Regions from separate parts of the Cobetia sp. 5-25-4-2 genome, predicted to be linked through region 3. Evidence: predicted binding sites of a transcription regulator. Region 3 holds the regulator's gene; each other region holds the start of a gene.
What was found. The regulator LexA, encoded in region 3, represses DNA repair genes until DNA is damaged. The targets are predictions, from matches to a motif close to TACTGTNTANNTANACAGTA.

Region 1 (7,684 bases), on a different contig from region 3:
ACTGCACGCCGTGGTGCCGGATGGCCTTCACGGGTCAGGCGTGGGTCGTCAGGGGCGAGGAAGTCACTCAGCGAGTGATAGGTCATCCAGTCGGTCGAGCGTTGTTCATCCAGCGTGGTCACCGCTTCATCGACGATGCGCACGTCCTTGAAACCGGCGCGCTCACACCAGTGGGCCAGCGCCCGGGAGGACGGCAGGAAGTAGACGTTGGGCATCGCGGCGTAGCGCTCGCCGGGCATCAGTACCGTCGTCACGTCACCTTCCACCACCAGGGTTTCCAGCACCAGTTCGCCGCCGGGGCGCAGGGCATTGCGCAGCTGGAATAGGTGGTCCATCGGCGAGGGGCGATGATAGAGCACCCCCATCGAGAACACGGTGTCGAAGGCGGCCATCTTCGCGGGGACGTCCTCGATGCCCACCGGCAGGAAGTGCAGGTTGCGCCCCTGGGGGTGATCCGCGCCGATGAAGTGACGCACGGCATGGAACTGGCAGTAGAAGCGCGGGGAAGGGTCGATCACCAGCGTGAAGGCGGCACCAGCGCCGACCATGCGCCAGCCGTGGTAACCATTGCCGCCCCCGACATCCAGCACGCGACGGTGAGTGAGATCCGACAGATGCGGCGCGAGGCGCTGCCACTTCCAGTCGGAGCGCCATTCGGTATCGATATGGATCTCGTCGAGCTGATAGGGGCCCTTGCGCCACGGCATCATGGCGCGCAGCAGATTCTCGCTCTGGCGTTGCTGCCCCGTGCTCAGGCCTGTCGGGAAGCATGCGCCCACACGGTCGGCATCCAGCTGCACCTCGCGCTCGTCAGGTAGTTTCGGCAGCTTCTCCAGTGCCCCATGCCAGGCCTTGAGGTCAGCATGGCGCTTGCGGTCCAGACCCTTGGCCAGTTGCTCGGGCAGGGCGCCCAGCCAGCGGGCGAAGCCGTCACCGACGGCGCCTGGCTCACAGGCAAGCTCGGTGAAGGCGCGGTAAAGATCACGATCGTAGGGGGAGATGCTCATGCGCTGGGTCGGGTCCGTGCAGGCGTAGCGGTCATTCGGCGGCTTTGAAAGCGACCATCGAGGCAAAGTTCAGGTATTGCAGCCAGGTGTGGCTGCGCGCGAAGCCGGCGCGTGCCAGGCGCGCATGGTGAGTGGTGAGACTGTCGGGCTTCATCACGTCCTCCAGCGCTTCGCGTTTCTGCGAGATCTCGAGGTCGGAGTAGCCGTTGGCGCGCTTGAAGTCATGATAGCGCTCGATCAACCAGGCGTTCTCGACCGGGTCGTCGCTGATGATCTTCTCGGACAGGATCAACACGCCGCCGGGCTCCAGCGCCGCAAACAGCTTGTCGATCACGGCGTCGCGGTCCTGCGGCGGCAGAAACTGCAGGGTGAAGTTGACCACGATCATTCCGGCAGGCTGGTACTCCAGGGTGCGGATATCGGCTTCACTGACGTTGATGCGATGGTCCGGGAAGGCGTCGGCGAGCTCGCGGCTGGCGCGCTCGACCATCGGCCGGGACAGATCGACGGCTTCGATCTCGATGTCCTGGGCCGCCATCTCACGTGCCAGTGCCATGCTGGCAGCCCCCAGCGAGCAGCCCAGATCATAGACGCGTGCGCCAGGGCGCAGGTGAGCGCGGGCCATCAGCCCCAGCATGGCGATGATCTGACCGTACCCCGGCACCGAACGGCGCAGCATGTCCGGGAAGCAGCTGACGACCTGTTCGTCGAAGGAGAAGCTGGCAACACGGTCAAGGGGTGTCGTAAATATCGCGTCACGGTAAGATGCATCACTCATGGATCAAGGCTTCATCGGGCAGAGGGCCTGGGCGACATGCCATTGGCCGGGGAGCGGCTGGGCTGAGTGCCCTGCTGGGCCCGCCATTCTACGCATTCGAGGTGCCTGACGCACCCGCCGCGGCTTGCCGATGATGCTTCCATCAACCGATTTCTGACCGGGCCACGCAGGGCCGGTCGCGACACTTCAAGGAGAGAGGTGGCCATGTCCACTCCATCGTCTGCACGTTCTGCCCGCCGTAACAGTCAGGCCTGGCAGGCCCTCGCGCGTCATCATCAGGAGCAGATGGCCGATGTGCACCTGAAGGACCTGTTCGCCGAGGATGCGGCGCAAGGGCGCGATCGAGTGACGACCTTCACCCGTTCTGCCGCGGGCCTGCGCCTGGATCTCTCCAAGCAGCGGCTCAAGCAGGAGACCCTGGAGCTGCTGCTGGAGCTGGCGCGGGAAACCGGTGTCGAGCAGGGCATCAAGCGTCTGCTGGCCGGTGAGCACGTCAATCGCTCGGAAGATCGCCCGGCCCTACACGCGGCCCTGCGTCTGCCACGCTCAGCAAGTCTCGAGGTGGATGGCGAGGATGTGGTACCTGCCATCCACGAGAGCCTCGAGCGGCTCGCCGAGATGGTCGAGACCTTCCATAGCGGGCAGTGGCGTGGTGCCACCGGCAAGCCGATCACCGATGTGGTCAATCTGGGGGTCGGTGGCTCGGACCTGGGGCCGCTGATGGTCTCGAGCGCGCTGAGCGATTGCCGTCCCAAGGGCGTCCATGAGGTCGGCGTGCACTTCGCCTCGACCATGGATGGCTCACAGCTGGCGGACTACCTGCAGTCCTTCAGCCCGGAAACCACCTTGTTCATCCTGTCGTCCAAGTCATTCTCCACCATCGACACGCTCTCCAATGCGCGCACCGCGCGTGACTGGCTGAAGTCGCGCCTTGACCCGCAAGGCCGTCTGGAAGGGCTGATCAATCGCCAGCACTTCATCGGCGCATCCGCCAAGCCGGAGAAGATGAGCGAGTGGGGTATCGCACCGGAACATCAGCTGCTGTTCTGGGACTGGGTCGGCGGGCGCTACTCGCTGTGGGGCACCATCGGACTGCCCATCGCGCTCAATGTCGGCATGGACAACTTCCGTCGCCTGCTGGCGGGGGCGCATGAGCTGGATGAGCATTTCCGCACCGCACCGCTGGAAGACAATCTGCCGGTATTGCTGGCGCTGGCGGGTATCTGGAACAACAACTTCCTCGATATTCGCGCCCACTCCATCCTGCCCTACGACGGTCGCCTGGAATACTTCGCCAGCTACCTCGAGCAGCTGGAAATGGAATCCAACGGCAAGTCGGTCACCAACGATGGCGAGATGGTCGATTACTCCACCTGCCCGGTGCTGTGGGGCCAGCTGGGCCCGAACGCCCAGCATGCCTTCTATCAGCTGCTGCATCAGGGTACCCAGGCAGTGGAATGTGACTTCATCGCGCCGATGCGTCGCTATGACCATGTCGAGGACGCCGAGACCCGTGCCCACCTCAAGGCGCAGCACCGTCTGACACTGGCCAACTGCTTTGCCCAGTCGCGCGTGCTGATGCTGGGCGATGACGCGATACCGGGTGACGAGGCCCAGCCGAATCACAAGCGTTATCGTGGCAATCAGCCCTCGACCACCCTGCTGCTGGAAGCGCTGACGCCGGAAACCCTGGGGGCCCTGATCGCGCTTTACGAGCAGAAGGTCTTCGTCCAGGCCACCATCTGGGACATCAATCCGTTCGATCAGTGGGGCGTGGAGCTGGGCAAGCAGATCGCCACCGCGACGGAAGCGACCATGACCACGGGAGAAGGCTTCGAGCAGCTGGACGCTTCCAGTCGTGCCTTGATCGAGTCCGTGTGGGCCGCCCAGGGGCAGGACCCGCGCTGACGGGGGATCACGCAGGTGATCATCCTCTGTTGATTTATACAGTATTCTCGCTATCCTATATGGGAATCAATCGTTTACACTAGACACCTTGCCGCGAACCGAGCGTGAGCCGTTCGGTTCGCGCGTGTCGGGAGCGCTGATGAGCCGTCCCCATTACCCTGCGCAGGCAGGCGTTGTCGTTCCTCCGGTCAGGGGCGTGTTGTACCTGCATGGTTTCAACTCGGCCAGTTGCTCGCCCAAGGCGCAGTTGATGAAGCGTGCGGCCGCCGAATTCGGTCTGCCCTGCGTCGCGCCTGACATCCCACCTCAACCCGCTGCCGGGCAGGCGGTGGTGGAGGAGGCCTACCAGGCGCTCTGCGCGCAGTTGGATCTCGACCCGGCTGACCCTGCCTGTGACGACGCCATCGTGGTGATCGGCAGCTCCATGGGTGGCTTTCTGAGCACCTGGCTTGCCGCGCGTGAGGCTGCGCGACTCGATGGACCCCAGGGCCGCGAGCAGAGCGTATGGCGTCAGGGGCCGCGCACGGTATTGATCAACCCAGCCGTGCGCCCGGTCAGGCTCGTCACGGCATGGCTGGGGTCGACCCACGCCAACCCCTATACCGGCGAGTCCTTCACCGTCACCGAAGCATTCGGTCCGGCGCTGGCCGCACTGGAAGCGATCCCCGTCACGCCGCAGCGCACCCTCGTGCTGCTTGCCACGGCGGACGAGACATTGGACGTCAACGATGCCGCAAGCCTCTATCAGGATTGCCGGCTGATCCTCACGCCGGGAGGGGATCATGGATTTGCCAGACTGGCGGAGTACCTGCCTGCCATCATGGCGCATGCCGGCCATCGTCTGGCCCCGTCGCTTGCGACATCCTTCCACGTCGCACCCTGCTAACGTGTCGAGGACGGTTGGGCGTGCGGGCCGGACAGGAAGATGAATCCGTCATCGGATCGTTCGGCCAGCGGCGACTCTCTTCAGAAAATCAGGCAGAGGCATCGCCATCCGTGATGCGTCTGCCGGACGTCAACACCAAGGACACAAGGCTGCGATGAGTCAGTACAGCGCCAGTTCCATCGAGGTTCTCTCCGGCCTCGAACCGGTCCGCAAGCGGCCCGGCATGTATACCGATACCACTCGGCCCAACCACCTGGTCCAGGAAGTCATCGACAACTCCGTCGATGAGGCGCTGGCGGGTCACGCGAAGGAAGTGCGCGTGAAGCTGCTGGAAGACGGCGGTATCGAGGTGGCGGATGATGGTCGTGGCATGCCCACTGACATCCACCCCGAGCATGGTGTGACCGGGATCGAGCTGATCCTCACCAAGCTGCACGCGGGGGGCAAGTTCTCCCAGGACAGCTATCGCTTCTCGGGCGGCCTGCACGGCGTGGGGGTCTCGGTGGTCAACGCCCTGTCGACACGCCTTGAGGTGGAAGTCTGCCGTGAGGGTCTGCGTCAGCGCATTGCCTTCGAGAATGGCGAGAAGGTCGAGGAGCTGAGTCAGATCGGTACCGTCGGCAAGCGCAATACCGGCACTCTGGTGCGTTTCTGGCCGGACGAGAGCTACTTCGACAGTCCGCGTCTGGCGATGGCGCGCCTGCGTCACCTGCTGCGCGCCAAGGCGGTATTGTGCCCGGGGCTCAAGGTTGTGCTGACCGAGACGGATGGCAGCGAGACGGCCTGGCATTACGAGGATGGCCTGCGCGACTATCTGCTCGGCGCCACCGATGGTTTCGAGCGACTGCCGGAATCGCCGTTCGTCGGTCATTTCGAGGATGAGGAGCATGGCGTCGACTGGGCCATCCAGTGGCTGCCGGAAGGCGGCGAGCTGGTGCAGGAGCCCTACGTCAACCTGATCCCCACGCCGCTGGGCGGCACCCACGTCAATGGCCTGCGTTCCGGCCTGCTCGAGGCGCTCAAGGAATTCTGCGACTACCGCAGTCTGCTGCCGCGTGGCGTCAAGCTGAGTGCGGATGACCTGTGGGAGCGCGCCGCCTTCGTGCTGTCGGTGAAGATGCTCGATCCACAGTTCGCCGGCCAGACCAAGGAGCGCCTGTCCTCGCGCAGCGTCGCGGCCTTCGTCTCCGGGGTGGTCAAGGACGCCTTCTCGCTGTGGCTCAATCATCATGTCGACCAGGCCGAGGCGCTGGCGGAACTGGTGATCTCGGCGGCCCAGCGCCGTCTGAAGAGCGCCAAGAAGGTCGCGCGCAAGAAGGTGACCTCCGGGCCTGCGCTACCGGGCAAGCTCTCGGATTGTTCAAGCTCCGACCCTGCCGACAGTGAGCTGTTTCTGGTCGAGGGGGACTCCGCCGGCGGCAGCGCCAAGCAGGGTCGCAACCGCGAGACCCAGGCGATCCTGCCGCTGCGCGGCAAGATCCTCAATACCTGGGAAGTCGAGTCGCATGACATCTACTCCTCCCAGGAAGTCCACGACATCGCGGTCGCCATCGGGCTGGACCCGGGCTCGGATGATCTCACCAAGCTGCGCTACCACAAGGTCTGCATCCTGGCGGATGCCGACTCCGATGGCCTGCACATCGCCACGCTGCTGTGCGCGCTGTTCGTGCGGCACTTCCCGGCGCTGGTGGATGCCGGGCGCGTCTTCGTCGCCATGCCGCCGCTGTATCGCATCGACCTGGGCAAGGAAGTCCATTACGCCCTGGACGAGAGCGAGAAGGCGCACATCCTCAAGCAGCTCGAGAGCAAGCGTGGCACGCCCAACGTGCAGCGCTTCAAGGGGCTGGGTGAGATGAACCCGCTGCAGCTGCGCGAGACCACCATGGCACCGGACACTCGCCGCCTGGTGCAGCTGACGCGCAGTGCGGATGACGGCACCCACGAGATGCTCGACATGCTGCTGGCCAAGAAGCGCGCCAGTGATCGCAAGAGCTGGCTCGAGGACTACGGCAACATGGCCGATATCGAGGTCTGATCATCGGTTGAGCTTTCACAGCCTTTGAACTTCGAAAGCCAGACAAGCTGCGCGACAGCATTCTTTCGGGAGCGCCACAGTCAGGCGCTCCCCGGTTTTACGCTCGTAATCAAGGTCAAGTGCCCATGAGCATGGATATCCAGGTCGCGGAGGGTGACGTCGAACGTCTGGCCCTGCGTGACTACACCGAAAAGGCGTACCTCGACTACTCGATGTACGTGATTCTCGACCGCGCCCTGCCGCATGTCGGTGATGGCATGAAGCCGGTACAGCGCCGCATCGTCTACGCCATGCGCGAGCTGTCCCTGACGGCCAACGCCAAGTACAAGAAGTCGGCGCGTACCGTCGGCGATGTGCTGGGCAAGTTCCACCCGCATGGTGACAGCGCCTGTTACGAAGCCATGGTGCTGATGGCGCAGCCGTTCAGCTATCGCTATCCGCTGGTGGATGGGCAGGGCAACTGGGGTAGCCAGGATGACCCCAAGTCCTTCGCGGCCATGCGTTACACCGAATCGCGTCTGTCGAAATATTCCGAGGTGCTGCTGTCCGAGCTCTCCCAGGGCACCGTCGACTGGGTGCCCAACTTCGATGGCACCATGAACGAGCCCAAGGTGCTGCCGGCGCGTCTGCCCAATGTGCTGCTCAACGGCACCACCGGCATCGCGGTGGGCATGGCGACCGACATTCCGCCGCACAACGTGCATGAAGTCGTGGCCGCCACACGCCACCTGCTGCGCAACCCGGACTCCGACAGCGATCAGCTGATGGACTTCCTGCCGGCACCGGATTTCCCCACCGAGGCGGAGATCATCACGCCGCGCACCGACCTCGCCAAGCTCTATCGCACCGGTCGTGGCAGCGTGAAGATGCGCGCCCGCTATGTGCTGGAAGAAGGCGATATCGTGATCACGGCGCTGCCGTATCAGGTCTCCGGCGCCAAGGTGATCGAGCAGATCGCCGCCCAGATGCAGGCCAAGAAGCTGCCGATGGTCGCGGACCTGCGCGATGAGTCCGACCACGAGAACCCGACGCGCCTGCTGATTCAGCCGCGCTCCAATCGGGTCGATATC
Region 2 (7,684 bases), on a different contig from region 3:
CCCCATGGCGGTGGCGACCAGCGCTTCTGCAATCCAGGGAGCGACAGTGGTCAGAGTGGCCTGCTGTGCAGTCCCCAGTGCCTGGAAAGAGCCCATGATGCCCCACACCGTCCCGAACAGACCCACATAGGGGCTTACGGAGCTGACGGTGGCCAGGAACGGAAGATGGATATTGAGACGTTCTTCCTCGCGTGACAGCGTGACACGCATGCTGCGCTGAACGCCGTCCATCACCGCATCGGCATTGCTGGACTTGGACTTGAGACGACTGTACTCACGAAAGCCTGCACGGAAGACGCCTGCAGCACCCGGCGTCGCCTCTTCTTCACTGGGCAATTCACGGTAGAGGTGATTGAGATCCACTCCGGACCAGAAACGCTTTTCAAAGGCGGTATACGCCTGTTTCGCTCGTGACAATGCCATCCCCCGCTGGAAGATCACTACCCAGGAGGCGATGGAAGCCGCCAACAGCAGCAACATGACGGATTGCACCACCAGGCTGGCATTCGCGAACAGCGAAATGATCGACATCGAATCTTCCACGGAAATCCCTCTTTTACTTGGTTCAGTCAGTGCCACCGGTGAGGCGACACCCTTAACATTCGTCCGACTCCGTCGCCTGACATCCGACCAGAAGGATGGCTGCAACGGCGTCTCACTCGTTCACGCCTTGACCACGGCGACTCTCGGTCAATCTGGTATCGGTGACTCAGACCTCAAGAGCGTTCAGCAATTCCACTGGCCATCGACGCGGACGCAATGTGCTGGCATCGACACAGGCAATCACCACCTCGGCATCACTCAACATCACCCCGTCCTTCATCACCTGTTGATGAAAGACAAGGCGCGCGCCACGCAATTCACCTGCCGTTGCCGTGACCTGAAGCAGATCATCCAGTCTCGCAGGACGATGATAGCGACTGGCCACACTGTGCACGACAAGCTGGATACCGCGCTCCAGAAGTGTCTGCTGGGAATAACCACGTGCGCGGAGCCATTCACTGCGTGCACGCTCCATGAAGCGCAGGTAATTGACGTAATAGACGATGCCACCCGCATCGGTATCCTCGATATAGACCCGCACCGCATGATGAAAATCGCCCGTCTGCTCAATCAACGTTTCCTCGCCGGGTCTGGATGTCTGAAGAGACGACATCATGCGTCCTCCTGCCCACCCGGCGTCAGACGCGCCTGGGTCTCACGCGGCGTGATGCCGAAATGCTGATAGGCGGAACTGGTCACGACGCGCCCGCGCGCCGTACGCATCATGAAGCCCTGCTGAATCAGATAGGGCTCCAGCACATCCTCGATGGTATCGCGCTCCTCGCCGATGGCGGCCGCCAGCGAATCCACTCCGACGGGCCCGCCATCGAACTTCTCGATCATCGACAGCAGCAACCGGCGATCCATATGATCCAGCCCGTGGCTATCCACATTGAGCATGTTGAGCGCCTTGTCCGCGACATCCAGCGTCAGACGGCCATCGCCGCGCACCTCGGTAAAGTCACGCACCCGCCGCAAGAGCCGATTGGCGATACGCGGCGTCCCTCGAGAGCGTCGTGCGATCTCGCGCGCGCCATCCATCTCCACTTCCATGCCTGACAGCTTCGCACTGCGCGAGACGATACCGGTCAGCGACTCGATATCGTAGAACTCGAGGCGCTGAACGATTCCGAAGCGATCTCGCAGGGGCGCGGTCAACAGCCCAGCCCGGGTCGTCGCTCCCACCAGAGTGAATCGTGGCAGCTCCAGCTTGATCGAGCGGGCAGCCGGGCCCTCACCGATCATGATATCCAGCTGATAATCCTCCATCGCCGGATACAGCACTTCCTCGACCGCCGGTGACAGGCGATGGATCTCGTCGATGAACAGTACATCGCCTTCCTGGAGATTCGTCAGCATGGCGGCCAGGTCACCTGCCCGCTCCAGAACCGGTCCGGACGTCGACTTGATGTCCACGCTCATCTCACTGGCAATGATGTGTGCCAGAGTGGTCTTGCCAAGTCCCGGGGGCCCGAATACCAGGGTGTGATCCAGGCTATCGCCACGACCGCGAGCGGCACTGATGAAGATTTCCATCTGCTCGCGCACGATCGGCTGACCGATATACTCATTCAGCGTTCGCGGCCGATTGGCGCGATCGATCCGTTCTTCCGGATCATGCGTGGCCGCGGAGATCAGTCGATCCGACTCCATCATGATGCTTGCTCAACTCCTGATGACTCATGCTGCAGACATGAATCATGTGGCGAGAGGTGGTCTGACCGAGGCAGTGAAATGATCTTGCGCCAATGCAATCAAGCGCGCACTTTCTACCCCAGTCGCCGGCCATTCCCTAGTCAATAAATCCAATCAGATCGTGCCTATTCTGTCATTCACGCTATCAGGCACGAGACACGTGCGCTAGCTGGCCATCTTGCGGGCCAACGCCGCCTTGATGAGGGCTTCCGTGGAGGCACCTGTCTCGAGTCCCGAGAGCATCTTGGCCGCCTCGACCGGCTTGTAGCCCAGCGCGACCAGAGCGGCTTCGGCGTCAGCCAGGGGATGGGTAACCGGCGGCTGTGGCTGCGAGGCGCGCGCCATTTCCGACAGACCATCGTCCTGCGGAATCGTCCAATGCTTGAGCCGGTCGCGCATCTCGATGATCAGGCGGTCCGCCGTCTTCTTGCCGACGCCGGGCAAGCGAGTCAGTGCCCGACTGTCTTCGTCGTGCACGCAGCGAATGAAATCGGCCTGCTCCATTCCCGAGAGAATCGCCAGCGCCAGGCGCGGCCCGACCCCGGAAATCTTGATCAATTCCCGGAACAGACGACGCTCCGGCTCCTTGCCGAAGCCATAGAGCAACTGGGCGTCTTCACGCACGACCAGGTGAGTGAACAGCTGACAGTCCTCCCCGACAGCCGGCAGACCCAGCAAGGTATTCATTGAGGCTTCAAGTTCATAGCCCACACCCTGTACATCGAGTACCAGATGAGGCGGCTGCTTTTCGAGCAAACGCCCGGTCAGACGTCCAATCATGTTTCGGGCTGTCCTTGAGTCTTCAGTGCCGCCTGCTCATGACATCAGGTGTCAGGCGGCACGGATTGTTGCGTTGCGGGCAAGCCTACCAAAGATAACGTGCAGGCGGCATGTCCGAGTGTCACGACGATTTTGTCGCATGAATCTGACAGTCACTTGTTGCCATGAGGCCAGATGCAGGCAGCATGCGGATGCCAGCAGAACGCAAGATGCTGCCTGACATCGTGAAAACAAGCCTACAAGTGACTGAAAAATTGGAACTTATTGATAACGATAGCGTATCTGGCGCAAGCGGGCTTGTCACTTCTCGCCTGTAGAGGCCGTCTTCGGCACACGCCGGAGTCTACTCCCCACTCTCTTCAGCCCCTGACCAGACACTCTTCAGACCCTACGTGACCGGCAGACACCTCATTTGCCCGGTTCAAAGTCACGCCAGCTACTGCTGCGTCGTGCGCGGGTACTCTTGCGCCCTGCACCCGCCCCCAGGCCCAACGCCTCCAGCTGCGCGCTGCTCGGGGTCAGTCGCATGCGTGCAAAGCAATGTGTCAGCGCGATGGCCAGAGCATCCGCGGCATCCGCCTGAGGCGTTGCAGAGAGCTTGAGCGTATGGGTCACCATATGCTGGACCTGGGCCTTGTCTGCTGCACCCGATCCCGTGACAGCCTGCTTGATCTGTCGCGGCCCATACTCTGATACCGGCAGGCCGTGGTTCGCCGCACACACGATGGCTGCCCCACGTGCCTGACCGAGCTTGAGCGCGGAGTCGGCATTCTTGGACATGAAGACCTGCTCGATGGCGAACTCCGCCGGGCGATGAATGGCAATCACTTCACTGATACCGGCGTAGATCTGCGCCAACCGCTGGTCGAGACTGACCTGGGACATGCGGATGCAGCCACTGTCCACATAGCGGGGCTGAGCCGCCGAGACGTCCAGTACGCCGTAACCGGTCAGGCGTGACCCCGGATCAATGCCAAGAATGATCATGCCACCGCCTCACGTCTCACACTCATTGCCTCTCCATCCCTGTCGTCTTTCGTGCTTACTGTGTATATAACCAGCCACAATGCCACAAAAAAGGCGGTGCGACACTGTCATTGCCTGCATCATCTGCAGGTAACAGTCTCACACCGCCTTGCCGGGGGTCACTTGCCCGCTTGCGCGGGACTCCCCCTCTCCCGGGCGCTGATGGCGCCTGTCAGGAGAGGTTGATCACCCCGGGGTCATTCGCCTGGATCAGGCCTGACCGCCTTCCTCTTCAACCTTGACCTTCTGACGCAGACGGATGTTCAGCTCCTTGAGCTGCTCACCGCTGACTTCCCCCGGGGCGTCGGTCATCATGCAGCCAGCGCTCTGGGTCTTCGGGAAGGCGATGACTTCACGAATGGTCTTGGCGCCGGTCATCAGCATGACCAGACGGTCGAGACCGAAGGCCAGACCACCATGGGGCGGCGCGCCGAACTTGAGCGCGTCGAGCAGGAAGCCGAACTTCTCTTCCGCTTCCTCTTCGCCGATGCCCAGCACTTCGAACACGGTACGCTGCATGGCCTGGTCGTGGATACGGATGGAACCGCCACCCAGCTCAGTGCCGTTGATGACCATGTCATAGGCGCGAGACAGTGCCGCTTCCGGATCGGCCTTGAGTTCTTCCGGGGTGCAGGACGGCGCGGTGAACGGGTGGTGCAGCGCGCTCAGGCGGCCATTGGCATCGGCTTCGAACATCGGGAAGTCGACGACCCACAGCGGTGCCCATTCGCGGGTGTAGAGGTTGAGGTCTTCGCCCAGCTTGACGCGCAGCGCACCGATGGCCTCGGCCACGATGTTGGACTTGTCGGCACCGAAGAACACGATGTCACCATCGACGGCGCCACAGCGGTCCAGCACGTCATCCACGACGTCTTCCATGAACTTGACGATCGGCGACTGCAGACCCTCGATGCCCTTGGCACGCTCGTTGACCTTGATCCACGCCAGGCCCTTGGCACCGTAGATGCCGACGAACTTGGTGTAGGCGTCGATTTCCTTGCGTGACAGGCTGGCACCGCCCGGCACACGCAGCGCGGCGACACGGCCCTTGTCATCCTTGGCCGGGCCGGAGAAGACCTTGAAGTCCACACCGCTCATCAGGTCATCGACATCGACCAGCTCCAGCGGGATGCGCAGGTCCGGCTTGTCGGAACCGAAGCGCTGCATGGCTTCGGAATACGGCATGGTCGGGAAGTCGCCCAGCTCGACATCCAGCACTTCCTTGTAGAGACCACGGATCATGGTCTCGGTCATGCCCATGATGTCCTTCTCGTCGACGAAGCTGGCCTCGAGGTCGATCTGGGTGAATTCCGGCTGACGATCGGCGCGCAGATCCTCGTCACGGAAGCACTTGGCGATCTGGTAGTAACGATCGACACCGGCGACCATCAGCAGCTGCTTGAACAGCTGCGGAGACTGCGGCAGCGCGAAGAAGCTGCCGGCATAGGTGCGGCTCGGCACCAGATAGTCACGTGCCCCTTCCGGCGTGGCACGCGTGAGAATCGGGGTTTCGATGTCGAGGAAGCCCAGGGCTTCCAGCTGGGCACGCACGCTGTGGGTGATGCGTGAACGCAGGCGCAGCTTGTCGATCATGTCCGGACGACGCAGGTCGACATAACGATACTTGAGGCGAACTTCCTCACCGACCTTGTTGTGGTCGTCCAGCTGGAACGGCGGCGTCTGTGCGGTGTTGAGCACTTCGACATCCTTGGCCAGCACTTCGATCATGCCTGTCGGCATGTTCGGGTTCTGGGTGCCTTCCGGGCGCATGCGAATACGGCCCTTGATGCGCAGGACGTACTCGCTGCGCGCCTTGTCGGCAGTGGCGAAGGCATCGACGGTGTCCGGATCGACGACGATCTGGGCGATACCGTCACGGTCGCGCATGTCGAGGAAGATGACGCCACCGTGGTCGCGACGGCGGTGCACCCACCCGCACAGAGTGACATCCTGATCGATCAGGGTCTCGTTCAGTTTGCCGCAATAGTGGCTGCGCATGTTGATTCCTTGTTGCTCAAATTCGTGATCGACGCACTGGTGCGCGTCTGTCTCAGAGGGCCTGACGCTGGAGATGCCTGCCACTCATGCATGACCTTGCACATGGATGGCAGGCATGACAGCTGGCCTGATGACGGGAGACATCAGGACGAGCTATCGCCACCTCCGGCCAGATTCTTCTTGCTGCCGGACTTGAAATCCGTTTCGTACCAGCCACTGCCCGCCAGACGGAAACCGGCGGCGGATACCAGCTTTTCCAGCTGGTCCGTCTTGCATTCCGGACATTCCGTCAGCGGCGCGGCGCTGATCTTCTGCAACTTGTCCATCCGATGGCCACAGGCCTTGCAGTGGTATTCATAGATCGGCATGGTTTTTTCCTGACGATACTGGTCCCGAGCGCAAGAATGCGAGTCGCGGACCATGACAATGTTATGCCTTGCGGCGCCCTTGCATCAGACGTGCCGGAGACATCAATATGAGTGACATCTCAAGCACAGCTTCGGAACGCGTACAATAAGGCCAGTTGAACGTCTTTCAAGTCAAAGCGAAAGGGCCACATTATAGCGTGCTCGGCCCCTTGCGGGGCAACACCTCGATAGATTCCCGGCAATGCGCCGTCATGCCCGGCCAGGGTCAGGCCTCATTCACTGCCACCCGGCCGTCTCACGTCATGAGGACACCGATGTCTGATCCCCAACTCGCATCTGCAACTCCCCCTACTGCTTCCGCTGGTGCTGATGCTGGCCCGCAGGCCGTGATGCTCGACATGGCATCACTTGGCGACGGCCTTGACTTCAGCCGCCTGAAGGACCGGGTCAATGGGCTGGTCTGCCATGATGCCACGTTGCCCGAGCAGGTCGTGGAGCGTCTGGTGGGTGCCGAGATCGTGCTGGTCAACAAGGTACGCCTGGAGGCGCAGCATCTGGAGGCCCTGCCGGCATTGAAGCTGATCGCCGTCATGGCCACCGGCACCAACAACATCGACATGGAAGCGGCAAGGGCGCAAGGCATACGCGTCATGAACGTCGCGGCCTATGGCACCGCCTCTGTCGCACAGCACACCTGGATGTTGATGCTGGCACTGGCCGGACAACTGCCTGGCTACCAGGGAGATGTCGCGAGCGGTGAATGGCAGCGCAGCAATACCTTCTGCCTGATGGGCCGCCCCACCCTGCAGCTGGCCGGCAAGCATCTGGTGATCGTCGGCAAGGGAGAGCTGGGGACTGCCGTGGGCAGGTTGGCAGAGGCGTTCGACATGCGCGTCACCTTCGCCGCGCGCCCGGGCAGTGAGTCGACGTCTCAACGACCGAGCCTGAAACACCTCCTGCCTGAAGCGGACGTCATCAGCCTGCACTGCCCCCTGACGCCTGAGACACACCATCTGATCGACGAGCAGGCCCTGGCGTTGCTGAAGCCCGGCGCCCTGCTCATCAACTGTGCACGCGGTGGCATCATCGATGAAGAGGCTGCACTTGCCGCCTTGAAGCGTGGGCACCTCGGTGGACTGGCCGTCGACAGCCTGCCGGAGGAACCGCCCCGAGAAGGCCATGCCCTGCTGACAGCGCTGGCTGACGGCCGCACGGCGTCTGAGGCCGGATGGAACCTCATCGTCACGCCCCACAATGCCTGGATCAGTCGTGAA
Region 3 (7,684 bases):
GTGGGTATCCGCCGCGATGCCACCATGACCGGGATAATGCTTGCCGACCGCTGCCATGCCAGCTTCGCGCAGGCCCTCGATGAAGGCGGTACCGACGGCAATCACGTCCTCGGGAGTCGTCCCAAAGCTGCGGTCGCCGATGATGGTGGAACCCGCGACATCGATATCCAATACCGGCGCGAAGGTGATGTCGCAGCCAATGGCAGCCATCTCCATGCCCAGCAACCAGCCGGCGTCACGGGCAAACCCGAGCCCTGACGACTGGGCATCATCACCGCAGCCGTCACAGTCACGTCCCAGGCAGCAATGTGCCAGGGCGCGCATCGGCGGCAGGCGGGTCACGCCTTCGCGCAGCCGTTGCACCCGTCCGCCTTCCTGATCGATGGCGATCAACAGATGTGGATTGACGCGGCGGATCTCACCGCACAGCGCCAGCACCTGCTCGGGAGAAACACAGTTGCGCGCAAACAGGATGACGCCGCCGACGGCGGGGCGTGCCAGTAGTTCACGTTCGTCAGACGTGAGGGTATGCCCCTCGACGTCGAGCATTACGGAGCCCAATGGCTGTGTCATGACATCCTTCCTGTCCATGGCCTGCTGGCCGTGTCATGCGCTGCAAGGCATGGCACGCACGGCAGGGTTTCATGTCGTTACGGGGCTCGGCAGCCTGGAAGACAAGCCTCAGGACAGGCGGCCGGCGCGAGGAAAGGCGCAATTCTAGCCGACTGAGCGCGACTCGAACAGTCGCGAGCACCAGCCGCCAGGCAACGCAGCGTCAGGCGTGCAACAGCACTGGCGTTCCGGCCGGCGCATGCCAGTAAAGGCACAGCAGATCCTCATCGCGCAGACGAATGCACCCATGGGAGGCCGGGGTGCCCATCGGCTCGCTGGTCGGCGTGCCATGGAAGTAGATGTAGCGCCGCAGGCTGTCGACGCGCTGTCCCGCCGCGTTGCGGCCACGGTTGATACCGGGCTCGCGACCGCTGAGCCACAGGATACGCGTCAGGATCCAGTCGCGTTCGGGGTGCTCGGCGGCCAGTCGAGGCGTGAACACCTCTCCCGTGAAGCGCCGCCCACGATAGACGGCACCACGCGGATTGCCCTCCCCGATCGCGGCGCGAACCACATGCCAGCCGGTCGGCGTGCAACCGCTGCCATCGAGCTCGCCGATACCGTTGAGGCCGCTGGAGATCGCACAGGCATGCACCAGCGTGTCAGGGTCAGCCGCGGGGGGCGGCGCATCACGACTGCCACTGGGCGCGTCATTGCGTATCTCAAGACGCTGGCGCGAGAGATCCACCGCCACCCAGCAAGCCATCAGCTTGCCGCCTGGGTGACCGCTTCACCATCTCCGAGCGAGGCCGGCAGCGGAGCCGCCATCGCCGCCACCACCACCGGACGCATGTGCTGGATCAGCTCGCGCACACTGGTGTGATGGCCGTATTCGGCCTCTTCGATATCGCGCAGTGCGTCCAGTCCCGAGAAGGTGAAGATCACGCTGCCGAGCATGAAGTGCAGACGCCAGAAGCGCTCGTTGTCTGGCAGGTCCGGCGTCGCAAGCTTCAGGAGCTCGGCGAAGCGGCTGAAGACCGTGCCGTAATGCTCGCGGATGTAGCGACGCATGTGGCCCTGCCCCTGGGTATAGGCAAGCCCGAGCAGGCGCATGAAGGTACGCAGGCTGTTGCGTTCGGCCGGCACCTCCAGCACCGTGCGCGCCATCACTTCCAGCAGCGTTTCCAGCGGCACCTGACGACCGGCATGCTGCTGCTCGACACTGTCGAGTGCCGCATGGAAACGCTCGCTGAAGGGGTCGAGATAGCGGGCGAACACTGCCTGGATCAATGACTTCTTTGAGCCGAAGTGATAATTGACCGCCGCCAGGTTGACCTTGGCCTTGCTGGTGATATTGCGCAGCGAGGTTTCGGCGAAGCCTCGCTCGGCGAACAGGACCTCGGCGGTATCGAGGATACGGGTAACGGTATCGGTCTGGGCCATGGGCGGATGCCTTGTCAGGTGATCAGTCACGAGGGGGCACGGGAGTCCTTGTCCCCCCGGGAAACGGCAAGGCCGTGGCCCGGGGGCGACTCTTCTCATGCAGGTCAATCAAACGACATGTCGGTCTTCACGCACCGCGTGTCAGGCAGCGACTCCGAGGCGGAGGCTGCCACGAGCCGTGTCCCGAGCACAGGACAGACGCACAGGACACACAGGGCCTGTGTACCGGTAGCCGGATGCGCCCGACGAACATTCGTTTGAAACAAGATAATTCTAGCTGTCCATGCCATGACTGGCAATTGCTGGTTGTTTCAAACACTCGACAGCCAAGACCGGCAGGACGCGCATTCACGCGGGACATTCGGGGACGGGATGGTCATGGGGCGTCCCGGACACCCGCTGTCTCGCGTCAGCATGTCGATGTCGACGAAGATGCCGGCAACGTTGCTGCCAAAGCACCCACGATGCCTTGCATGACCGCCATGACTGGATACAATGACAGTTGTATGGATGCACACCCCGTGCCGTCAGCTCAGATGCCGCCCAGGCCAAAGGCAATGCCCATGACTCAGCCGCTTACTCCGCGCCAGCAGGATGTCTTCGATTTCATCATCAAGACCATCAAGTCCTCAGGCTATCCGCCAACGCGTGCCGAAATCGCCCAGGCACTGGGCTTTCGCTCACCGAATGCCGCGGAAGAGCATCTGCGTGCCCTGAAGCGCAAGGGAGCCATCGAGATGGTGCCGGGCACCTCGCGGGGCATCCGCGTGCCGTCTCTGGCCGAGGCGGAAGAGGATAGCGAGCAGGGCCTGCCGGTCATCGGGGAAGTGGCCGCTGGCAGCCCTATCCTGGCCAGCCAGCATATCGATCGCCATTGCCCGCTGCCCAGTGACTACTTCTCGCCTGCCGCCGACTATCTGCTGCGCGTGCGCGGGGTCTCGATGAAGGATGTCGGCATTCTGGAAGGTGACCTGCTGGCCGTGCACCGCACGAGCAGCGTGCGTGACGGACAGATCGTGGTGGCGCGTCTGGGGGATGAAGTGACGGTGAAGCGCTTCCGTCGCGATGGCCATTACGTATGGCTGGAAGCCGAGAACGAGGACTTCGCTCCCATCAAGGTGGATCTGCGCACGGACAGCCTGGAAATCGAGGGCCTCGGCGTGGGCGTGATCCGCGATGGCGGCCTGCACTGATCTCAAGGCTCGCAGGCAGTCTGTCCTCACAGCGCTGACGCGCAGATGACGATTGTCGTCATCTGGGCATCCACGAAAAAACCCGCCGATTGGCGGGTTTTTTCGTGGCTGGCAGACATGCGGGAAGTGCTCAGTGCACCATGCCTTCCGACTGCTCGTCTTCATCATCCTCGCCATCCCACAGGCGGGTGCGGGTGATGGCGTGGTCGATCATCTCACGCGCGACCTCGAAGCGATTGTCACGCAGCAGATCGGCAGCTTCATCGGAGATGCGGATACTCAGAAGTGGCTCACCTTCACTCTCGGCGGCACGCAGGATCACTTCCCCATCTTCCATTTGCACGATTTCAAGTACGGCGGGATCGGACACGTCATTCCTCCTGCACGGCATCCTGAGGATACCGGCGTCGTTGTGATCGTCAGCTTGACGGCGGGCAGGCCCTGCGACTTGCAGTCACTGGCGACAATGCAGAAAAAAGTACGACCACAGCCAGAGCCATGGTCGTACCGGAGAATGCAGGGCTTGCCACAATGCCGCCAGTCTAGCACCCGTCATGCCAGGGCGTCACCTGAATGACAGGTGCGTGACATGCCAGCGCTTTCGGGTCAGGCAAGGCGCGACGCTACCACTCCACATTCGACTCGCGAAGGTGTGACAGCAACGCCTTCATGGCGCTGACTGCCGTGGCGAGACGCTCTGCCAGAGGCGCATTGGCCGCCGCGGCGATGATGAGACCATCGCCACGCGCCTGGCCTTCCTCACGCCGGGCAGCACCGCCCTCTTCATGCAAACGCGTGATATCGGCCACCAGCTGGCTCAACCAACTGTCCGGCTGCGCCTGCAGGCTTCGCAACTGCTCGATTTCCGCCACGGGAGTCGGCGGTGTGGCCAGCCGCTCGCGCCAGCTGCCCTCAGGCCAGCGTGCCGACGCGGCGCACTCCTCGATCAACGAGGCCAATGCCAGCTCCATCAACGCCAGCGCCCCTTCCTCACCGGCCATGCGCCGTGCGACGGCATGCTCATCACGCGTCGCGACGGCCGCCTGCTCCAGCAGCAACTCGGCCTGATACAGCAGTTGATTGGTGCGGCCACGCTGGCTCATCAGCTCTTGGCTCCCTTGCGCTTGTCCTCGACGACCCAACGGCCGTTGTCGAAGGTCGCCTTCCACCCCGTCGCCTTGCCATCTTCGTCCGTCATCACGAACTGCTCCTTGGCCTTGCGCGAGAAACGAATCTGCGTCGGGCGGCCATCGGGGTCTTTCTCCGGCGCCTTGAGGATGAAGTGATACTTCTCCGGCAGCTCGTCGGCATGCGCCTTGAGCTCGCTGACCAGCGGCGGACGCGTCTCGCGATTCTTGGGGAACTGACTGGCGGCAAGGAACAGGCCACTGGCGCCATCACGCAGCACGTAGTGATCCTCGACCTTCACGCAGGCAAGTTCCGGCATGGGGATCGGGTCCATCTTCGGCGGCGCGACCTCCCCGGACTTGAGCAGCTTGCGGGTGTTCTTGCAATCCTCGTTGGTGCAGCCGAAGTACTTGCCGAAACGCCCGGTCTTGAGCTGCATGTCGGCACCGCACTTGTCGCACTCGATCACCGGCCCATCGTAGCCCTTGATGCGGAACTGACCCTGCTCGACTTCATGTCCCACGCAGTCCGGGCTGTTGCCGCAGACGTGCAGCTTGCGCTGCTCGTCGATCAGATAGCTGTCCATGGCCGTGGCGCAGATCGGGCAACGGCGCTTGGCACGCAGTGCATCGGTCTCGGCATTCTCATCCGCGTCAGCGGCGACCGCCTCATCCCCCGGCAACAGGTCGATGGTGGTCTTGCAGCGCTCCTTGGGCGGAAGGTTGTAACCGGAGCACCCTAGGAAGACGCCAGTGGAGGCGGTACGGATCTGCATCTCGCGGCCACAGGTCGGGCAGGCGATATCGGTCGGCACCGGCTGATTCGGGCGCATGCCCTCTTCTGACTGGGCGTGATCCAGCTCGGCCTTGAACTCGGCGTAGAAGGCATCCAGCAGCTCGCGCCAGTTGCGCTGACCATTGGCCACCTCATCGAGGTAGTCTTCCATGCGCGCGGTGAAGCCGAAGTCCATCAGGTCCTTGAAGGATTCACTGAGACGATCAGTGACGATGTCACCCAGCTTCTCGGCGTAGAAACGCCGATTTTCCAGCGCCACGTAACCACGATCCTGGATGGTCGAGATGATCGCCGCATAGGTCGAAGGACGGCCGATGCCGCGCTTCTCCAGCTCCTTGACCAGACTGGCTTCGGTGTAACGCGCCGTCGGCTTGGTAAAGTGCTGCTGCGGGTCCAGCTCGACCAGCTCCAGCACCTCGCCGATGGCCAGGTCCGGCAGTGACTGGTCCTCTTCCTTCTTGCCCGCCGGCTTCATCACGCGGGTATAACCGTCAAACTTGAGCACCCGGCCCTTGGCGCGCAGCTCGTAGCCATCGACCTCGATGGTCAGGGTCGAGGACAGATACTCCGCCGGCACCATCTGGCAGGCGACGAACTGACGCCAGATCAGCTCATACAGACGCTCCGCGTCACGCTCCATGCCGGTGAGGTCCGTCGCGCGACGCGCCACCTCGGAGGGACGGATCGCTTCGTGAGCTTCCTGGGCGCCTTCCTTGCTGGAGTAGACGTTGGCGGCCTGCGGCAGATAGTTGTCGCCGAATTCCTCAGCGATGAAGTCCCGCGCGGTGGCCACCGCGTCCGCCGACAGATTGGTCGAGTCGGTACGCATGTAAGTGATGTAACCGGCCTCGTAGAGGCGCTGCGCCATCATCATGGTCTTCTTGACCGAGAAGCCGAGACGACTGCTGGCCGCCTGCTGCAGGGTCGAGGTGATGAAGGGGGCATTCGGCTTGGAGCGGGTCGGCTTGTCTTCGCGATTGGAAATCGCGAGCCGAGCGGTACGCAGCGCCGCGATGCGATCCAGCGTTTCCTTCTCGCTGGTCGGACGGAAGGCCTTGCCATCCTGACGCGCCAGTTCGAAACGGATCGCCTCGCCGCTGGTCGCGGCAAGCTCTGCGTGCACATCCCAGAATTCTTCCGGAATGAAGGCACGGATCTCACGCTCACGCTCGACGATCAAGCGCACGGCAACCGACTGCACTCGACCGGCCGACAGCCCACGAGCCACCTTGGCCCACAGCAGCGGCGAGACCATGAAACCGACGACACGATCCAGATAGCGACGCGCCTGCTGAGCATGCACGCGGTCCATCTTCAGATCGCCCGGCTCATCGAAGGCCGCCGTGATCGCCTTCTTGGTGATCTCGTTGAACACCACGCGCTTGTAGCGGGTATCGTCGCCACCGATGGTCTCGCGCAGGTGCCAGGCAATCGCCTCACCTTCGCGGTCCAGATCCGTCGCGAGATAGATGGTGTCGGCCTTCTCGGCCAGGCGCGTCAGCTCGGAGACGACCTTTTCCTTGCCGGGCAGGATCTCGTAATGCGCCTCCCAGCCGTTCTCCGGGTCTACCCCCATGCGACGGATAAGCTGCGTCTTGGCCTTCTTTTCCTTGTGAGCCGCCTTGGCTTCCGGCGACATCTTGCGCGTCTCGGCTGCCTGACGGGCACGCTCCTTGGGATCGGTGGCCTGCTTGCCGCTACCGCTGGTCGGCAGATCGCGGATATGCCCGACACTCGACTTCACCACGAAGTCGTTGCCGAGATACTTGTTGATGGTCTTGGCCTTGGCAGGCGACTCGACGATCACCAGTGACTTGCCCATGGTTGCTCGCATCTCCTGGCCGGCGCTGACTGCACCGGCGAATGACTCGTAGCGCTGGGTTTTATCCCAGCCTAAAAATGCGCCTACCCTACCCCAGCATTTCAGCGCTGACCAGCAATGTTGCCAGCACCACGCCATGTGGGTGGTGGCAGCGGACATCACACACCACCCCGAATCTCGAGAATCGACGTCCGAGGCATGACGCGGTCATCGACCGGCACCCGGACCTGCCAAACCCGCCAGGTGCATGTGTCGCCATGACGACAGGCAAGCCATGACTATATATAAGTGGCCTTTTCACGATTCGTCACATCAGTGTGGCATTACTGACACAGGCAGTGGCAGGCCTGCGGGTCAACGTAGATGCCATCCTCACAGCCAGGGCCTCTCGGATCACGCCATGTCTGACTGGCCACCAGCCTGACGCCAGCGCTTGTGAAGACGCAAGTCATGTCGCTACCATCGCCGCCATGGCAGCCAAATCACTCACGCGCTACTACACCAATCAACCACGACACTCGACAGGCTCCCTTTACGTCGTCAATGTAGTAAAATGACAACACAAACCGCCTGACCCCTCACGCAAGTGTTCAAGGAGTATGTTCTCATGCCGCACGCGTTCAACGGCCCGATCCGCCGCACCAAGATTGTCGCCACACTCGGTCCGGCCAGTGACAAGCCGGGCGTCCTCGACGCGATGATCCGTGCCGGAGTGGATGTGGTTCGCCTCAACTTCTCTCACGGCAGCCCC
Region 4 (7,684 bases), on a different contig from region 3:
CTTCCTGATGGTCTCGGATGACAACTTCAGCAGCTTCCAGACCACGCTGCTGAGCTGTTTCGCGGTGATCGAGCCCGAGGCCTTCACGCCAGCCTCTCAAGAGTGAAACATCGCCTGACAGCGCATCGCTGATGACATGTCAGGCGAACCCTGACAATGAAAAAGCCCCACTCCCGAGTCATCGGGGTGGGGCTTTCGCGTTGCGCATCCGCCAGCGCGAAGGAGAAGGAAGACGCAGCCTAGGGCTTCATGTCCTCGAAGAACTTCTTCACGCCATCGAAGAAGCTGTTCTCCTTCGGCGAGTGGCTCTTGCCGGTATCGCCAAGGCTCTGCTGGAACTGGCGCAGCAGCTCCTTCTGCTCCTCGTTCAGGCTGACAGGTGTCTCGATGACCACCTTGCACAGCAGATCGCCGGCAGGGCCACCACGCACCGGCTTGACGCCCTTGCCGCGCAGTCGGAACAACTTGCCCGTCTGGGTCTCGGCCGGAATCTTGAGCACGACACGACCATCCAGCGTCGGGACGTTGAGCTCACCACCGAGCGCTGCATCCACGAAGCTGATCGGCACTTCACACTGCAGGTGACGCCCATCACGCTTGAAGATCTCGTGCTCGCGCAGATTGACCTGGACATACAGATCACCTGACGGCCCGCCGTTGACACCGCCCTCGCCTTCGCCGTTCAGGCGGATGCGGTCACCGGTATCGACGCCCGGCGGAATCTTGACCGAGAGGGTCTTGGATTCCTGCACGCGGCCTTCGCCGTGACACTTGCGGCACGGCACACTGATCTTCTCGCCACGCCCGTGGCAGGTCGGACATGCCTGCTCGACCGCGAAGAAGCCCTGCTGCATGCGCACCTTGCCCATGCCGTTGCAGGTCGGGCAGGTTTCCTTAGTGGAACCCGGCTCGGCGCCGTCACCATCACAGTGACCACAGGCAGCCAGACGCGGCACACGGATGTCGACCGTGGTACCGGCGACCGCCGATTCCAGATCGAGATCAAGGTTGTAGCGCAGGTCGCTGCCACGCTGAGGAGCGTTCGGATTGCGACGGCCACCGCCGCCACCGAAGATGTCACCGAAGACATCGCCGAACACGTCGCCGAAGCCACCGGCACCACCACCACCAAAGCCACCGCCGCCGAAGCCACCGCCGCCCTGGCCGTCGACACCGGCATGACCGAACTGGTCATAGGCCGCGCGCTTGTCCGCATCGGACAGCACTTCATAGGCTTCCGACACTTCGCGGAACTTCTCCGCCGAGGCCTCGTCATCCGGATTGCGGTCAGGGTGATGCTTCTGAGCCAGGCGTCGGTACGCCTTCTTGATGTCCTTGGTGTCGGCGCCACGCTCGACACCAAGCACTTCGTAATAATCACGCTTGGACATGGATCAGGTCCGCCTGGATTGCTGGCAGCCCAAGGCTGCCTGTCTGTTCTGGGATATCGGCTGTCACCGACAGCGTGCGCCCACGCGATACGCTACCGGTGCAAACGACAACGCGGGACACCTTCGCAAGGCTCCCGCGCTGTCATCAGACGTCGTTCAAGAGATCCCTCAGGACTTCTTGTCGTCGTTGACTTCCTCGTACTCGGCGTCAACCACGTCGTCGTCTTGCTTCTTGTCAGCCTGACCGTCGCCAGCCTGCTCACCCTGGGCACCCTGCTCGGCATACATCTTCTGCGCCAGGTTGCCGGAGGCTTCGGTCAGCGCATCCAGCTTGGCCTGGATCGCGTCCTTGTCGTCGCCTTTCAGGGCTTCTTCCAGCTCGGAGATCGCCGTCTCGATGGCTTCCTTCTCGCTGGCCTCGGCCTTGTCACCGGCTTCGGTCAGGGTCTTTCTGGTCGCGTGGATCATGCCATCGGCCTGATTGCGCAGCTGAACCATTTCCTCGAACTTCTTGTCTTCGTCGGCGTTGGCTTCCGCGTCACGCACCATCTGTTCGATCTCTTCGTCGGACAGGCCGCCGGAAGACTTGATGACGATGGACTGTTCCTTGCCGGTGGCCTTGTCCTTGGCGGACACGTTCAGGATACCGTTGGCATCCAGATCGAAGGCGACTTCGATCTGCGGCACACCACGCGGGGCCGGCGGAATGTCGGCCAGGTCGAAACGCCCCAGGGACTTGTTCTGTGCCGCCTGCTTGCGCTCACCCTGCAGGACGTGGATGGTCACCGCGCCCTGGTTGTCGTCAGCGGTGGAGAACACCTGAGACTTCTTGGTCGGGATGGTGGTGTTCTTCTCGATCAGCGGAGTCAGCACGCCACCCATGGTCTCGATGCCCAGCGTCAGCGGCGTCACGTCCAGCAGCAGCACGTCCTTGACGTCGCCACCCAGCACGCCACCCTGGATACCGGCGCCGACGGCGACCGCTTCATCCGGGTTGACGTCCTTGCGCGCTTCCTTGCCGAAGAATTCAGCGACCTTGGACTGCACCAGCGGCATGCGAGTCTGACCACCGACCAGGATGACATCGTCGATCTCGGAAGCGGACAGGCCGGCATCGGCCAGAGCGGTCTGGCACGGCTTCAGGGAGCGAGCGACCAGTTCATCGACCAGCGACTCGAGCTTGGAACGGGTCACCTTGACGTTCAGGTGCTTCGGACCGGTGTTGTCTGCGGTGATGTACGGCAGGTTCACGTCGGTCTGCTGAGCGCTGGACAGCTCGATCTTGGCCTTCTCGGCAGCTTCCTTCAGACGCTGCATGGCGAGATTGTCGCCGGACAGGTCGATGCCGCTGTCGGACTTGAACTGGTCAACGAGGTAGTTGATCAGATGCATGTCGAAATCTTCACCGCCCAGGAAGGTGTCGCCGTTGGTGGCGAGCACTTCGAACTGGGTCTCACCGTCGACGTCCGCGACTTCGATGATGGAGATATCGAAGGTACCGCCACCCAGGTCGTAGACCGCGATGGTCTTGTCACCACGAGACTTGTCCATGCCGTAGGCGAGTGCCGCGGCAGTCGGCTCGTTGATGATGCGCTTGACCTCGAGACCCGCGATGCGGCCGGCGTCCTTGGTCGCCTGACGCTGGGAGTCGTTGAAGTAGGCCGGCACGGTGATGACCGCTTCGGTGACTTCTTCACCGAGGTAGTCTTCCGCGGTCTTCTTCATCTTCTTGAGGATTTCCGCACTGATCTGCGGCGGTGCCATCTTCTTGTCCTTCACCTGGACCCAGGCATCGCCATTGTCGGCTTCGACGATCTTGTACGGCACCATCTTGATGTCTTTCTGGACGACATCATCCTTGAACTTGCGACCGATCAGACGCTTGACCGCGAACAGGGTGTTCTCCGGGTTGGTCACTGCCTGACGCTTGGCCGACTGACCGACAAGGATCTCGTTGTCGTCGGTGTAAGCGATGATGGACGGCGTGGTGCGGCCACCTTCAGCGTTTTCGATGACCTTGGTCTTGTCGCCGTCGAGCACTGCCACACAAGAGTTGGTAGTACCCAAGTCAATACCGATGATGCGTCCCATAATCGTATACCTCGAATCTGTTGCTAGCCTGAAAGATGAGTCTGGTTGTCGGTACCTTGTGTCGGCACCTGAACTTGCTTCAATAAGTGGGGTCGCGCGTCAGGCTTTCAAGGGTGTGCTGGCATTTTTTGCCGCCCTGATCCTCCTTGAAGCCCCGCAGGGCGGGCATGTGCCATCACGACACATGCCCTCATGGCCACTCGACCCCGCAGGGCCTCAGTTGGCCTTGCTGACCGCGACCATCGCCGGACGCACCAAACGACCATTGAGGGTGTAGCCCTTCTGCATCACGTCGATGACGCTGTTCGGCTCGGCATCCGGAGATGGCACCATGGCGACCGCCTGATGGTATTCCGGGTCGAAGGGCTCGCCGTGGGGGTCCAGCTGCTCGACGCCTGACTTGTTCAGGGCATCCAGCTGCATTTTCAAGGTCATCTCGATACCTTCGACATGTGCCTTGGCTGCCTCGTCGTCGCTCATGGACTCAAGCGCCTTCTCGAGCGAGTCCACCACCGGCAGCATTTCCTTGACGAACTTCTCCAGCGCGAACTTGCGAGCCTTCTCGGCATCCTGTTCGGCGCGACGGCGCGCGTTCTGCGCCTCGGCAGCTGAACGCAGCGCCTGGTCCTTCGCCTCCTTCACCGCCTGCTCGAGTTCCTCGACCTGAGCGGCCAGCATCTCGGCTTCCGGATTGTCGATCAGCTCACCTTCGCTTTCGGCGGCGACATCGGTGGCATCCAGTATGTCTTCAATCACTTCGCCTTCCGGAGTTTCCGGCTGCGGCTCGGCGTCGCGAGCGGCACGCTGAAGTTCTTCATCCATCGGGGTCTGCGGATCCTGAGCCATGCTGTTCTCCTGCGGGCCGACGTCTGTGCGCCATTGCCCTGTTCGTGGCCTGCGGAGCCTGCCTCGAGACGACGAAGGCAAACCCCTGAAGACAGGCCATGAGTTGCCTGTAGGGCAGCAAGGCCGCGCCATTGCTGCCGACGATGAGTGTCAGGGCCTTTATATGGGGCCGGCACTCGGCTTCTCAAGCCTTCGATGCGGCTTTTCTGCCAGCTGAGTCCGGCATGGATTGAAGGCCGACGGAGCGTGCTGTATAAAAAGCCATATACACTGTATGTACATCCTGTATGGCGACTCCGTAGTCACCCCCGAAACGGGCAATGATCGGCACGGCGTACGCCCCAGCTTCCCTTCGGAGGTAGTCATGCTGCTACAGCTCGCCATTCAAGATTTCGCCATCGTCGAGACACTGGAACTCGATTTTCGCCGCGGCATGACCGCCATCACCGGCGAGACGGGGGCCGGCAAGTCCATCCTGCTCGGTGCGCTCGGTCTGTGCCTGGGCGAACGTGCCGATGCCGGCAGCGTGCGACACGGCGCGGATCGCGCGGATCTCATCGCACGCTTCGATATCACAAGCCTCAGCGACGCGCGTGAATGGCTGGACGAACGCGAGCTGGGCAGCGACGACTGCCTGCTGCGCCGGGTGATCACCGCCAGCGGACGCTCGAAGGCCTGGATCAACGGCACCCCCTGCACCATCGCGGACCTGCGGGAACTGGGTGAGCACCTGATCGACATCCATTCCCAGCACGCCCACCACTCGCTGCTGAAGGAAGAGACGCACCTGCGTCAGCTCGACGAGTACGCCGGGATCGAGACGCAGGTCACCCAGCTGCGCGAGGACTTCCGCCACTGGCAGGAGGCACATCGCCGCCTCAAGCGCATGAGCAATGATGGCGACGAGGTACGCGCTCGTCGCCAGCTGTTGCGCTATCAGGTCGAGGAGCTTGATGAGCTGGCACTCAGCGAAGGCGAGCTGGAGGCACTGGAGCAGGAGCAGGAAACCCTGGCCAATGCCGAACAGATTCTCAGCGAGGCACAGGCCGCCGCCGAGTGCTGCGATCATGATGATGAAGGCGCCCTCGCGCGCCTCAATCAGGCCGTGGCGCGACTGACACACTTGCCGGGCAGCGAGCAGGGTTCGCTGGCCAGCGCACTGGGCATGCTGGAAGAGGCACGCATCCAGATAGAAGAAGCGGCACGCGAGCTGAACCGCTTCGTCGAAGTCACCGAACTCGACCCGGAGCGCCTGGCCTTCGTCGATGAGCGCCTTGGGCGCATCCACCAGATCGCCCGCAAGCATCATGTCTTGCCCGAGGAGCTGCATGGCCTGCACCAGCGACTGAGCGAGGAGCTGGAAGGGCTCGGGGGTGACGAGGAGGCCATCGAGGCCCTGCGTCAGGAAGTGGCGGCCCGCCGGGATGCCTGGAAGATCCTGGCTACTGAGGTCGGGACGTCACGAGCCGCTGCCGCCCCTCAGCTGGCCAGCGACATCCAGGATCAACTGGCCTTCCTCGGCATGGGTAAGGCGACGTTCGAGGTTGCCGTCGAGCCACGCGAGCGCCCGCAACCCGAAGGCATGGAGCGCATCCACTTCCGCATCAGTGCCAACCCGGGGCAGCCGCCGCGGGCGCTGGCCAAGGTCGCTTCGGGCGGTGAACTGTCCCGCGTCTCGCTGGCCATTCAGGTGGTGGCCGCCAGTCGCTCGACCATTCCGAGCCTGGTCTTCGATGAAGTGGATGTCGGCATCTCCGGTGCGACCGCCGAGATCGTCGGTCAGCTGCTGCGCCGACTGGGCGACAAGGGTCAGGTGCTGACCGTCACCCACCTGCCTCAGGTCGCGGCCCAGGCGCATCAACATCTGCATATCGAGAAGCAGGCAGAGAAGAACACCACACGTACCCACATGGCACTGCTGGACGAGAGTGGCCGCGTGCGGGAGCTGGCACGCATGCTGGGCGGCATTCACCTGTCCGAGCAGACCCTGGCACACGCTCGCGAGATGCTCAGCGCGGCGGACAGCCGTCACTGAGCCCCGACAGGCCGCCTTCCCGACGTCCATTCGTCCAATGAACCTCCTGGCAGTTCGAACGCCAGAAACACCAACGGCCGCCCCTGTGGGGCGGCCGTTGGTGTTTCTGTCCTGCAGCGAACCTTGTCATCCCTGACACAGGCGAGGCCTGAGCATCAGCTGTCGCTCTTGGTGTCCTTGGGACGCACGTAGAGCACCAGCGCATGCTCGACCAGCTCATAGCCATGCTCCTCGACGATCTCGCGCTGGCGGCGCTCGATCTCGGGATCACAGAACTCTATGATCTCGCCGCTGTCCAGACATACCATGTGGTCATGGTGTTCTTCCTGGGACAATTCGAAGACAGCATGGCCGCCATCGAAATTGTGACGCATCACCAGTCCAGCAGTTTCAAACTGGGTGAGCACACGATAAACCGTCGCCAGACCGACATCTTCGCCAGCCTCAAGCAACGCCTTGTACACGTCCTCGGCACTCAGGTGTCGATCCATCGATTTCTCGAGGATCTGCAGGATCTTGACTCGCGGTAGGGTTACCTTGAGTCCCGCCTTGCGCAGTTCATGGTTCTGATCGGCCATGCTGGGGTACTCTTCGCAGTCGCTTGATGTATCAGGTATGATCGGCCAAGGCAAAACGATAGGGAATCTTCAGGGCAAATGCAAAACTTGATCAAAACAGTCGCCTTTTGCAGCGCCCTGTCGCTGCTCACCGGGTGTAGCTACTTCAGCGTCTACAAGCGCGACCTTCCACAGGGCAACCTGATCAAGCCGGAAATGGTCGAGCAATTGAAGCCGGGCATGAGCCGCGAACAGGTCATCTATGTGATGGGTTCACCGCTGCTAACCGCTCCCTTCAGTGAGAATAGCTGGGACTACGTATATCGCCTCAAGAAAGCGGACGGCGAGATCATCAACAAGCGCGTCACGCTGAATTTCGACGGCGATGTGCTTTCCACCATCGACAAGAGCGGCGACATCGACAAGGAGACCGTCATCGTGCCGGACCTCGACATCGACCCGCGTGCCGCACAGCCGAACCGCAACGACAGTGGTGCAGGCGCCGCTGACCTGCCGGACGAGCTGTAAGTCGACCGCCAGCGGGCCCGTCATCGACGGGGCCGGCTGGCGGGAAACGGCATGCCCGCAAGCGCTCGGACAGCACGATGGACCGAGTCGTGATGACAGACGGGGCACCCCAGGGTGCCCCGTCTTGCGTACGGTCGCCGATGCCCGGTGAGGACACCGCTACTTCTCGGCGCGTGCCTTGTCGGCTCGGCGCTTGCGAGCAAGCTTGGGGTCGTTGATCAAGGCACGGTAGACCT

Region 1: the regulator LexA is predicted to act here: its motif matches at 3,718-3,737, upstream of HXS65_RS16570 (YqiA/YcfP family alpha/beta fold hydrolase).
Region 2: the regulator LexA is predicted to act here: its motif matches at 4,062-4,081, upstream of ruvC (crossover junction endodeoxyribonuclease RuvC).
Region 4: the regulator LexA is predicted to act here: its motif matches at 4,597-4,616, upstream of recN (DNA repair protein RecN).

What each region holds. Positions count from the first base shown of each region.
Region 1 is NZ_BLWK01000010.1:130,021-137,704, reverse strand. Features, by position in the region: gene cmoB (tRNA 5-methoxyuridine(34)/uridine 5-oxyacetic acid(34) synthase CmoB) at 1-1,007, opposite strand, end outside; gene cmoA (carboxy-S-adenosyl-L-methionine synthase CmoA) at 1,039-1,785, opposite strand; gene pgi (glucose-6-phosphate isomerase) at 1,990-3,693, shown strand; gene HXS65_RS16570 (YqiA/YcfP family alpha/beta fold hydrolase) at 3,833-4,579, shown strand; gene parE (DNA topoisomerase IV subunit B) at 4,734-6,614, shown strand; gene parC (DNA topoisomerase IV subunit A) at 6,740-7,684, shown strand, end outside.
Region 2 is NZ_BLWK01000005.1:67,941-75,624, reverse strand. Features, by position in the region: gene tolQ (protein TolQ) at 1-531, opposite strand, end outside; gene ybgC (tol-pal system-associated acyl-CoA thioesterase) at 710-1,156, opposite strand; gene ruvB (Holliday junction branch migration DNA helicase RuvB) at 1,156-2,199, opposite strand; gene ruvA (Holliday junction branch migration protein RuvA) at 2,404-3,018, opposite strand; gene ruvC (crossover junction endodeoxyribonuclease RuvC) at 3,427-4,005, opposite strand; gene aspS (aspartate--tRNA ligase) at 4,255-6,042, opposite strand; gene HXS65_RS11430 (FmdB family zinc ribbon protein) at 6,186-6,410, opposite strand; gene HXS65_RS11425 (D-2-hydroxyacid dehydrogenase) at 6,800-7,684, shown strand, end outside.
Region 3 is NZ_BLWK01000001.1:300,007-307,690, reverse strand. Features, by position in the region: gene nagZ (beta-N-acetylhexosaminidase) at 1-573, opposite strand, end outside; gene HXS65_RS01370 (L,D-transpeptidase) at 776-1,318, opposite strand; gene HXS65_RS01365 (TetR/AcrR family transcriptional regulator) at 1,318-1,995, opposite strand; gene lexA (transcriptional repressor LexA) at 2,559-3,188, shown strand; gene HXS65_RS01355 (hypothetical protein) at 3,319-3,558, opposite strand; gene HXS65_RS01350 (DUF6586 family protein) at 3,812-4,291, opposite strand; gene topA (type I DNA topoisomerase) at 4,291-6,933, opposite strand; gene pyk (pyruvate kinase) at 7,541-7,684, shown strand, end outside.
Region 4 is NZ_BLWK01000004.1:49,520-57,203, forward strand. Features, by position in the region: gene HXS65_RS09865 (esterase-like activity of phytase family protein) at 1-106, shown strand, start outside; gene dnaJ (molecular chaperone DnaJ) at 240-1,391, opposite strand; gene dnaK (molecular chaperone DnaK) at 1,560-3,482, opposite strand; gene grpE (nucleotide exchange factor GrpE) at 3,699-4,328, opposite strand; gene recN (DNA repair protein RecN) at 4,693-6,363, shown strand; gene fur (ferric iron uptake transcriptional regulator) at 6,519-6,941, opposite strand; gene HXS65_RS09895 (outer membrane protein assembly factor BamE) at 7,020-7,448, shown strand; gene HXS65_RS09900 (RnfH family protein) at 7,608-7,684, opposite strand, start outside.